One region of the Bradyrhizobium sp. ORS 111 genome, then DNA from elsewhere that is predicted to be linked to it. Evidence: riboswitches for the same ligand, from Rfam matches in the RefSeq annotation. Region 1 holds a riboswitch; the other holds the start of a gene.
What was found. A riboswitch is a leader RNA that binds a small molecule or an ion and turns the genes downstream of it on or off. The one in region 1 is predicted to bind S-adenosylmethionine.
Positions count from the first base shown of each region.

Region 1 (5,621 bases):
TCGTCACCGGCTCGAGCCGCGGCATCGGCCGTGCGTCGGCCGAGCTGCTGGCGCAACTCGGCGCCAAGGTCGTGATCTCCTCGCGCAAGGCGGATGCCTGCAAGGAGGTCGCCGACGGCATCAACAAGGCCGGCGGCGATGCGATCGTCATCCCCTGCAACATCTCGCGCCGCGAAGAGGTCGAGGCGCTGATCTCCGGAACGATCAAGCACTACGGCAAGATCGACACCCTGGTCTGCAACGCCGCGGTGAATCCATATTACGGCCCGCTGCTCGACATCAAGGACGAGGCCTTCGACAAGATCATGGGCTCCAACGTCAAGAGCAACATCTGGCTCTGTGCGCTCGCAGTCCCGCAGATGGCCGAACGCGGCAAGGGTTCGGTCGTGATCATCTCCTCGATCGGCGGCCTGCGCGGATCGACGGTGATCGGCGCCTACGGCATCTCCAAGGCGGCGGATTTCGCGCTGTGCCGCAGTCTCGCGGGCGAGTGGGGTCCGAAAGGCGTGCGCGTCAATTGCGTGGCGCCGGGCCTGGTGAAGACCGATTTCGCCCGCGCGCTGTGGGAAGATCCGGACAACCTCAAGCGCCGCACCGCGTCGTCGCCGCTGCGCCGCATCGGCGAGCCGCACGAGATCGCGGGCGCGGTGGCCTATCTTGCCTCCGACGCCTCGACCTTCATGACGGGGCAGACCATCGTGATCGACGGCGGCGTCACGACGGCTGCGACGTAAAGCCCCATTCGTTGTCTTTGGCTATGCTAACTGGCATACTGTCAGCATGGCAAAGAAGGATAACCATGACGCCTATATAGCTGCCGCACCGGCACCGTTTCGCGCCATGTTGGGCCAACTGCGTGCACAGCTATCGCGGGCACTGCCAGACGCCAAAGAAGTGATGAAATACGATATGCCCGGATTTCAGATCGAAGACACGATCATCGCGGGCTATGCGGCCTTTAGCAAACAATGTGGCCTATATGTCGACCCGGGTGCGATTGCTGCGCATGCGGACGAGATTGCTGCTTTGAAACTCAAGGCAACCAAGACCGGCGTTACGTTCTCGGTGAGTAACCCTATCACGGGTGAACTGGTTGAGAAATTGGCAGTCAGTTCGCGCAGGAAAAAGGGGCTTTAGCAGCCCGGCCGCTACAAGATCAGTGTCGTCCCTGCTTTCGCATGCTTTCGCAGGGACGACGGTTCGCGAGAGGGAGGGTTGCTACGTCAGCCTCACACCTTCTCCAGCGCCTGCTCGAAATCCTCGATCAGGTCGTCGGCATGCTCCAGCCCGGCCGAGAAGCGGATGAAGCCCTCGCTGATGCCGAGCTCGGCACGGGCTTCCGGCGCCAGGCGCTGATGCGTCGTGGTCGCCGGATGCGTGACTAGGCTCTTGGCATCGCCGAGATTGTTGGAGATGCGCGAGATCTTCAGCGCATTGAGGCAGCGGAAGGCACCGGCCTTGCCGCCCTTCACCTCGAAGCCGACCAGCGTCGAGCCGGCTCCCATCTGCTTTTTCACCGTCTCGGCCTGCGGATGGTCGGCGCGGCCGGGATAGACCAGCCGCGTGATCTTCGGATGCCTCGCCAGCGCTTCGGCGATCTTCGCTGCGTTGTCGGTCTGCGCGCGGACGCGGATGCCGAGCGTCTCGAGCCCCTTCAGCAGCACCCAGGCGTTGAACGGCGACAGCGATGGGCCGGTCTGGCGCATGAAATTGTGAATGTGCTCGGCGATGAAGGCTTCCGACGACAGGATGATGCCGCCGAGACAGCGGCCCTGGCCGTCGATGTGCTTGGTCGCGGAATAGACCACGACGTCTGCGCCGAGTGACAGCGGGCTCTGCCAGATCGGGGTGGCGAACACGTTGTCGACGATGAGGCGGGCGCCGCCGCTGTGCGCGATCTTGGCGATTGCGGAAATATCCAGCACGTCGAGCGTCGGATTGGTCGGGCTCTCCAGGAAGAAGGATTTCGTGTTCGGCCGCAGGGCGCGCTGCCACTGATCGAGATCGAGCCCGTCGACCAGTGTCGTCTCGATGCCGTAGCGTGGCAACAGGTCCTGCACCACGTAGAGGCACGAGCCGAACAGCGCCTTCGATGCAACCACGTGATCGCCGGCCTTGAGCGGCGCCAGGATCGCGGTGGTCACCGCGGCCATGCCGGTCGCGGTCGAGCGCGCGGCTTCCGCGCCCTCGAGCTCGATCATGCGACGCTCGAACATCGCGAGGGTCGGGTTGGAATAGCGCGAATAGATGAAGCCGGGGTCCTGGCCCTTGAAGCGTGCCTCGCACTGCTCGGCGGTGTCGTAGACGTAACCCTGGGTGAGAAACAGCCCCTCCGACGTCTCGCCGAATTGCGAGCGCAGCGTGCCGCCATGGACCAGGCGGGTTTCGGGGCGATAGCGGCGGGTAGCTTCAGATTCAGACATGTGACCTCCGACGTGGCCATTTCCTCAAGAAAATGGCCACAAAAAAACCGGCCTGGAGCAATCTCCACAGGCCGGGATCACACTGTCCCCGGCCTGTTTAGCGACTTATTTTACGTGGCTGCAAGCCGGCCGGCTCAAATCACCACGGGATAACTGCTGCTGATATTCCCTCGTGCCCTTTCCGTCAAGGCGGTCATCGGATAACCCCTAAAAGCCCAGTTTTTGGGGCTTTGGATGGCCGTTCAGGATATGATCAGGCCATCCTAGGGGACCCGTACCGTGTCATTCGAGCTGGAAGACGAAGCCAATGGAATCCTGCCCGACCGCATGATCGCGGAGATGGCGGATGCCGGGCTCATTCTGCCCGCCTATGACTTTGTCGAGAGCCAGATCCAGCCGGCGAGCCTCGACCTGCGCCTTGGCGATATCGCCTACCGGGTCCGTGCCAGCTTCTTGCCCGGGCCCGACTCCACCGTCGCCGAGCGCATCGACGAGTTGAAGCTGCACGAGATCGACCTTTCCGATGGCGCGGTGCTGGAGACCAATTGCGTCTATATCGTTCCGCTGCTGGAGAGCCTCGCGCTGCCGCCGCAGATCGTCGCTGCGGCGAACCCCAAGAGCTCGACCGGCCGGCTCGACGTGTTCACCCGCGTGATTGCCGACGGCACCCGACGCTTCGACGTGATCGGCGCCGGCTATCACGGCCCGCTCTATGCCGAGATCAGCCCAAAGACGTTTCCCGTGTTGCTGCGCGAAGGCTCGCGGCTCAGCCAGGTCCGCTTCCGGATCGGCGATGCGGTGCTCGATGCCGACGAGCTCGACGCGCTGCATGCCGCCGAGCGGCTGGTCGATATCGACGATGCGGATCTCACCCAGGGGGTTGCGCTCTCGGTCGATCTGTCCGGAGAGAGTTCGAACGGCTTCGTCGGCTACCGCGCCAAGCGCCATACCGGCGTGGTCGACATCGATCGCCGCGGCGGCTATCCGGTCGATGATTTCTGGGAGCCGATCAAGGCGCGCCCCGACGGCAGCCTGATCCTCGATCCCGGCGAATTCTATATCCTGGCGTCGAAGGAAGCCGTGCAGGTGCCGCCGGATTACGCCGCGGAAATGGTGCCGTTCGATCCCCTGGTCGGCGAATTCCGCGTCCACTATGCAGGCTTCTTCGATCCCGGTTTCGGCTACGCCGGCGCCGGCGGGAAGGGCGCGCGTGCGGTGCTCGAGGTCCGCTCGCGCGAGGTGCCGTTCATCCTCGAGCACGGTCAGATTGTCGGCCGTCTCGTCTATGAACGCATGCTGGAGCGTCCCGACGCATTGTACGGCCAGCGCATCGGCTCGAACTACCAGGCGCAGGGCCTGAAACTCTCGAAGCATTTTCGCGCGTAACGAAATTCCGCTAGCCGGATTTCGTATCGTGCTGTGATCGACAGACGCGCGCGAAGGTTCACCCGCAATCGCGCAGGCCCCCCTTGCGTCTTGCGCACGTGGAATTGGCATCCGTCATGGTAGGGAAACACCATGGCGCGGCTCCCGAAGATCGCGCAGAGCGCGATCAGCAAAAGTGGTTACCGGTTTTGCGTCCGATCGCGCTCTGAATCATAAATTCAGCGCACGACCTTGGTCATGCGCCGTGGAGATGAAATGTCCGATCTCGGCCTTGCCGAAATACCTGTCGATGAAGACGAGCGGCCGCTGCCGCCGCCGGTAACGAGGCCGGCGCGCAACGCGCTGCTCGATGGGCCGATCCTGCGCACGCTGCTCTGGCTCGCCTGGCCGAACGTGATCGCGCTGTCCGCCGGCACCTGCGTGGTGATCGCGGAGACTTCCTATATCGGCCGCCTCGGTGTCGAGTCGCTCGCGGCGATGGCGCTGGTGTTTCCCTGCGTGATCCTGACCATGACGATGTCGGGCGGCGCGATGGGCGGCGGCGTCGCCTCCTCGATCGCGCGGGCGCTCGGTGCCGGCGAGATCGAGCGCGCCTCGACGCTCGCGGCACATGCGCTGCTGATCGGCCTGACCTTCGGCGTCAGCTTCATGCTGGGCATGCTGATCTTCGGCCCGCGCCTGCTCGAGCTGCTCGGCGGCCGCGGCAACGTGCTGGCGCAGGCGATCGCCTATTCGCAAGTGTTCTTCGGCGGCGCAATCCTTCCTTGGCTGATGAACACCATGGCCGGCATCCTGCGCGGCACCGGCAACATGAAATTGCCTTCCACGATGATCCTGTCGTCGGCGGTCTGGCAGATCATGCTGGGCGGCACGCTCGGGCTCGGCCTCGGCCCGGTGCCGCAATTCGGCATGCGCGGCGTCGCCGCAGGTGCGCTGATCGCCTATTCGATCAGCATCAGCGTGATGGGCTGGTACCTGTTCTCCGGCCGCGCCCGCGTCAGGCCGAAGCTCAGGGGGCTGCGTGTGCAATGGGCGATGTTCATCGACATCCTCAAGGTCGGCGCCGTCTCCTGCTTCTCGCCGCTGCAGTCGGTTTTGACGATCTCGATCTTCACCCACATGCTGGCGCAGTTCGGCACCGCGGTGCTTGCCGGCTACGGCATCGGCGCGCGGCTCGAATTCATGCTGACCTCGGTGGCTTTCGCCGTCGGCATCGCATCGGTGCCGATGATCGGCATGGCCATAGGTGCCGAGCGCGTCGCGCGCGCCCGGCGCATCGCGTGGACCGCAGGCACCGTGTCGTTCCTCGCGGTCGGCGCGGTCGGCAGCTTCATCGCGGTCTTCCCGGATCTCTGGGTCAATCTCTTCACCGACGATCCGCATGTGCGGAGCACCAGCCATCACTATCTCTCGACCGCGGCACCGATGTACGCCTTCATCGGGCTTGCGATGTCGATGTACTTCTCCTCGCAAGGAGCGGCCAAGGTGCTGGGCCCCGTGCTGGCGCAGACCGCGCGGCTGATCTTCATCGGCACCGGCGGCTGGTGGCTCACGACGCACGAGGCAACGGCACAGAATTTCTTCGCGCTCGCAGCCGCCTCGATGGCTGTATTGGGCGTGCTCTCCTGCCTCAGCGTGATCCTGACGCGCTGGGGCAAGACGGCACCGGTCGCCAAGGCGCAGCCGGCACTATCGTAAGATCTCTCAACCCGTCATCAGGATGACGGTGATGGATGTCTCAGGCCATATTCTTCGCGTTCGCCGATTGCTTCAGCGCGGTCTGCATCGCCGCTGCGCCGAGGTCCATCTGGG
Region 1 covers NZ_CP120701.1:996,270-1,001,890, forward strand. Annotated here, with positions in the region: gene P6U30_RS04540 (SDR family NAD(P)-dependent oxidoreductase) at 1-734, shown strand, start outside; gene P6U30_RS04545 (iron chaperone) at 781-1,137, shown strand; gene P6U30_RS04550 (O-succinylhomoserine sulfhydrylase) at 1,230-2,423, opposite strand; SAM riboswitch at 2,500-2,579, opposite strand; gene P6U30_RS04555 (2'-deoxycytidine 5'-triphosphate deaminase) at 2,751-3,809, shown strand; gene P6U30_RS04560 (MATE family efflux transporter) at 4,065-5,507, shown strand; gene P6U30_RS04565 (SRPBCC family protein) at 5,548-5,621, opposite strand, start outside.

Region 2 (5,621 bases), 1.6 Mb from region 1:
CTTCGCTCCTCGCAATGACGGCAGCTATTTCACACCGCCCCGGCTCAGCAGGAACACGCCCTGTTCGCCGAACATGTTCCAGACCCACCAGGGCAGATTGAGCGGCACCGGACGGCCGTAAAGATCGAGCGCCACCGCGCGCTCCATCTTGACGTTGATCTCGTCGCAGAGCTGCACGAAGTCCTTGATGGTGCAGAAATGGATGTTGGCGGTGTCGTACCAGGTCGCCGGCAGGTTCTCGGTGCGCGGCATGTGGCCGCCGATCAGGAGCTGCAACCGCATCTTCCAGAATCCGAAATTCGGGAACGAGACGATCGCGCGATGACCGATGCGCAGCAGATTCTCCAGCACCACTTTCGGCTGCCGCGTCGCCTGCAGGGTCTGCGACAGGATCACGTAGTCGAAGGCGTCGTCGGGATAGTTGGCGAGGTCGGTGTCGGCATCGCCTTGCACCACCGCGAGCCCCTTGGCGACGCAGCGGTTGACGCCCTCGCGCGACAGCTCGATGCCGCGGCCGTCGATGCCGCGGCTCTCCAGCAGCTCCAAGAGGTCGCCGTCGCCGCAGCCAACATCGAGCACGCGCGAACCCGAAGCCACCATGTCGGCAACCAGCAGATGGTCCGTGCGGAAGCTTCCGGTGCGCTCGTGCTCGACGCCCGGCAGCGGCAGGGTTTGCTGGATGCTCATGACTGGCCCTCGCCATCCTTAAGCCCGCGCGCCTTGCCCGCGGCCTGCAGAAAGGCGCGCGCGATGTCGAAGAATTCCGGCACGTCGAGCAGGAACGCGTCGTGGCCCTTGTCGGTCTCGATTTCGGCAAACGACACCCGCGCATTGGACGCATTCAGCGCATGCACCAGTGTGCGCGATTCCGAGGTGGGAAATAGCCAGTCGCTGGTGAACGACACCACGCAGAAGCGCGTCTTGATGCCGGTGAACGCATTCGCCAGCACGCCGTTGTGGTCGGCGGCGATGTCGAAATAATCCATCGCACGCGTCAGATAGAGATAGCTGTTGGCGTCGAAGCGCTCGACGAACGACGAACCCTGGTAGCGCAGATAGCTCTCGACCTGAAAATCGGCGTCGAACGAGAAGGTCGGCAGCTCGCGATCTTGCATCCGGCGTCCGAACTTGCGGTGCAGGGCGGCGTCCGACAGATAGGTGATGTGCGCAGCCATCCGCGCCACCGCCAGCCCGCGATGCGGCAGGGTGTGGTTCTCGGCGTAGCGGCCCTGATGCCAGTTCGGATCGGCCATCACGGCTTGCCGGCCCAACTCGTGGAAGGCGATGTTCTGTGCCGAATGACGCGTCGCGCAGGCGCTCGGCAGTGCGGAGAAGACCCGCTCTGGATAGGCCACTGTCCATTGCAGCACCTGCATGCCCCCCATCGAGCCGCCGACGACACAGAACAGCATGTCGATGCCGAGCCGATCGATCAGCATCGCCTGCGCGCGCACCATGTCGGGGATCGTCACGACCGGAAAATCCAGCCCCCACGGCTTGCCGGTGGCCGGGTTGGTCGAGGCCGGACCGGTCGAGCCCATGCAGCCGCCGATGACGTTGGCGCAGATGATGAAGTAGCGGTCGATGTCGAGTGGCAGGCCGCGGCCGACCATGTTCTCCCACCAGCCGGGCTTGCCGGTCATCGGGTGGACATTGGCGACATGCTGATCGAGCGTCAGCGCGTGGCAGATGAGGATAGCGTTGGAGCGGTCGGCGTTGAGCTCGCCATAGGTCTGGTAGGCGATCTGGAACGGTGCGAGGTCGACACCGCAATCGAGCTTCAGCGGCTGATCCATGCCGAACTTCGCCACCAACGACGACGGATGATCGGCCTCATGGGCGCGATCACCACTGTTGATCGAAGGGCTCGGTATCGGACGCACGTTGCTCATTTAGGCGACCCCGCCTCCGCGCGGGAGGCCTCGAACAGAAATCAGGCCATAAAAAACCCGGCCTGAACAAAGGTTCGGCCGGGAGCTGATCTGTCCCCGGCCTGTTTAGCGAGTTGTTTAACGTGGCTGCAAGCCGGCCGGCTCAAATGACCACGGAAGTCGAGGGAAACTAGTCTTTGAACCCCGCGTCGTCAAGATTGGCCTCGCCCGCCCCATGGTTAACCCCGATCGCGCAAGGCACGCCTGCGACGTTTCTCTTTGCTTTCGGCGGCGGTCTTTCCTAATCAGGGACGTCGTCATCGGGCCGCCCGGATCACAAGGTTTTCAGATGTCCAACCCACCCCCGTCGCCGCCTTCGCTGCAGGACCTGCGCAAGGAGATCGACGCCATCGACGAGCAGGTCCACCGCCTGCTGATGGCGCGCGGCGACATCATCGACCGCCTGATCCAGGTCAAGAAAACCCAGGAGGTCGGCTCGGCCTTCCGCCCGGCACGCGAGGCTAGCATGATGCGCGAGCTGGTGAAGCGCCATCACGGCATCCTGCCGCTCGACACCATCGAGAGCATCTGGCGCGTCATCATCTCGACCTTCACTTACGTACAGGCGCCGTTCTCGGTGCATGCCGATGTCTCGGTCGGCGAGTCCGCGATGCGGGATTCGGCGCGATTCCATTTCGGCTTTGTGGTGCCCTATGTCGCACATTTCAACGCGCAAGCCGCGGTCGATGCGGTGGCGAAATCCAAGGGCGACCTCGCGCTGGTCTCGGCGATCGCAAGCCGCACGCCGTGGTGGAACGCGCTCGAAGCGGATGGGGCGCCGAAGATCATCGCGCGGCTGCCGTTCCTCGAGCGCGCCGACCATCCTGCCGCGCTGCCGGTGTTCCTGGTCTCGCGGGTCGCCGACGATGCCATGGTGACGGAAGTCCAGATGTGGAGCGTGCGCGTCTCCGGCTGGAACGCAGACGTCGCGCGCGCGCTGGCGCCGCTCGCTGAAATCGTCGCGGTGCCCGACACCGCCTTCGACGGCGCGGCGCTGCTCATCTCGGTCGCAGGGACCGGCTTCGAGGCGATCAAGCTCGCCTTGATCGAGGCCGGCGCCTCGGTCCGCTCGTCGGCCCTCGTCGGCAGCCACGCAACGCGCTATACGGTGCCTCCTGGCAGGCCGGCCAGAAGCTAGACCGACCGCCTCTATACTTGTTTTGACACGTTTCCTTGCGCGAACTGGTATCCAGTTCGCTGGAAAACGCTCTGTCCGGAGTTGATGATGTCCCGCCCCGTGCCGAACCCCGGCATCCTCGATATTGCGCCCTACGCGCCGGGCAAGAGCCCGGTGCCGGAACCGGGGCGCAAGGTGTTCAAGCTGTCGGCCAACGAGACGCCGTTCGGCCCGTCGCCGAAGGCGATCGCGGCCTACAAGCAGGCCGCCGACCATCTCGAGGATTATCCGGAGGGCTCCTCACGCGTGCTGCGCGAAGCGATCGGCCGCACCTACGGCCTCGATCCCGACCGCATCATCTGCGGCGCCGGCTCCGACGAGATCCTCAATCTGCTGGCGCATACCTATCTCGCACCGGGCGACGAGGCGATCTCGACCACGCACGGCTTCCTGGTCTATCCGATCGCGACCATGGCGAACGGCGCGAAGAACGTCATCGCCGCTGAAAGCAATTTCACCGCCGATGTCGACGCCATCCTGAAGGCGGTGACGCCAAAGACCAAGCTGGTCTGGCTCGCCAACCCGAACAATCCGACCGGCACCTATCTGCCGTTCGACGAGGTCAAGCGCCTGCGTGCCGCCTTGCCGTCGCAGGTGCTGCTGGTGCTCGACGCCGCCTATGCGGATTACGTCTCGCGCAATGATTACGAGTTCGGCATCGAGCTCGTCGCCACCACCGACAACACGGTGGTCACCCACACCTTCTCGAAGATCCATGGACTCGCCGCGCTGCGCGTGGGTTGGATGTTCGGACCGGCGCATATCGTCGATGCCTGCAACCGCATCCGCGGTCCGTTCAACGTCTCGACCCCGGCGATGCTGGCGGCCGCGGCAGCGATCGAGGACTCCGCGCATGTGCAGATGTCGAAGGTGCACACCGAAAGGTGGCGCAACTGGCTGACCGAGGAGATCGGCAAGCTCGGGCTCAAGGTGACGCCGAGCGTCGCGAACTTCGTGCTGATCCATTTCCCGACCGACAAGGGCAAGACCGCGGCGGACGCCGACGCTTATCTCACACGGCGCGGCCTCGTGCTGCGCGCGCTGAACAATTACAAGCTGCCACATGCGCTGCGCATGACCATCGGTACCGAGGAAGCCAACCGCCTCGTGGTCGAGGGCCTGCGCGACTTCATGGCCGGAAAGTGAGCCCAACGTGACCTCTGCCCCGCTCTTCAAACGCCTGGCGCTGATCGGCTTCGGCCTGATCGGCGGTTCGATCGCGCGCGCTGCCCGCGCGCAAGGCCTGGTCGGCGAGATCGTCACCACCGCACGTTCGGAGAAGACGCGCGCGCGCGTCGCCGAGCTCGGCATCGTCGACAAGGTCGTCGCGACCAATGTCGAGGCGGTGAAGGATGCTGATCTCGTCATCCTCTGCATTCCGGTCGGCGCCTGCGGTCCGGTCGCGGCCGAGATCGCGGCACACCTCAAGCCGGGCGCCATCATCTCCGACGTCGGCTCGGTGAAGGGCGCGGTCGTCAAGGACATGGCGCCGCACCTGCCTGATGCCGTGCACTTCGTGCCGGCGCATCCGGTCGCCGGCACCGAGCATTCGGGGCCGGATTCCGGTTTCGCCGAGCTCTTCATCAACCGCTGGTGCATCCTGACGCCGCCCGATGGCACCGATCCCGTCGCGACGGACCGGCTCCGCGCCTTCTGGGCCGCGCTCGGCGCCAAAGTCGAGATCATGACGCCGGATCATCATGATCTCGTGCTCGCGATCACCAGCCATTTGCCGCATCTGATCGCCTACACCATCGTCGGCACCGCCGACGAGCTGGCGCAGGTCACGGAATCCGAGGTGATCAAGTTCTCGGCCGGCGGCTTCCGCGACTTTACCCGCATCGCAGCGTCGGATCCGACGATGTGGCGCGACGTGTTCCTCGCCAACAAGGAGGCCGTGCTGGAGATGCTCGGCACCTTCAACGAGGACCTGTCGAAGCTCACCCGCGCGATCCGCCGCGGCGATGGCGAGGCGTTGTTCGACCACTTCACCCGCACCCGCGCGATCCGCCGCGGCATCGTCGAGATCGGCCAGGATTCCGCCGCCGCCGACTTCGGCCGGCCGCATGCGAATCTGGGGAAGGCGAACTGACGCGATCGTTGCCGCCGGGATGGAGCGAAGCGAAATCCGGGCGCACTGTCATCACCCGAGAAAGTCCGGGATGACCTCAGTGCCAAGTTCTCCGCTGTCGTTCCTGCGAAAGCAGGGACCCATAACCACAGGATTGTGTTGTTGAAGCGCACTGTGGCTCCAACCTCGCAAGACAATGCGCGGTCGTGGTTATGGGTCCCGGCTCAAGGCCGGGACGACAGCGAGTATGTGACGCAGCTTGTGTGTCATACATTCGCGTTCTCGCGACATGTTTGTCCGAGCTTTGCATTTCGCCCTCATCAGGTAGAGGGCGCAGGGAAAGCCGGATGCCGATCGCACCCATGGGCCTCGAGCAATGGTAGAAAGTTCGGGGGTAGGACCACAGGTGGCCCCTGACGCTCAATCACTGAGTTGCCCGACG
Region 2 covers NZ_CP120701.1:7,420,217-7,425,837, forward strand. Annotated here, with positions in the region: gene metW (methionine biosynthesis protein MetW) at 25-687, opposite strand; gene P6U30_RS34305 (homoserine O-acetyltransferase) at 684-1,892, opposite strand; SAM riboswitch at 1,977-2,056, opposite strand; gene P6U30_RS34310 (chorismate mutase) at 2,221-3,069, shown strand; gene hisC (histidinol-phosphate transaminase) at 3,157-4,254, shown strand; gene P6U30_RS34320 (prephenate/arogenate dehydrogenase family protein) at 4,262-5,200, shown strand.
Region 2: linked by a shared signal. The riboswitch ahead of P6U30_RS34305 (homoserine O-acetyltransferase) and the one ahead of P6U30_RS04550 (O-succinylhomoserine sulfhydrylase) in region 1 are both predicted to bind S-adenosylmethionine.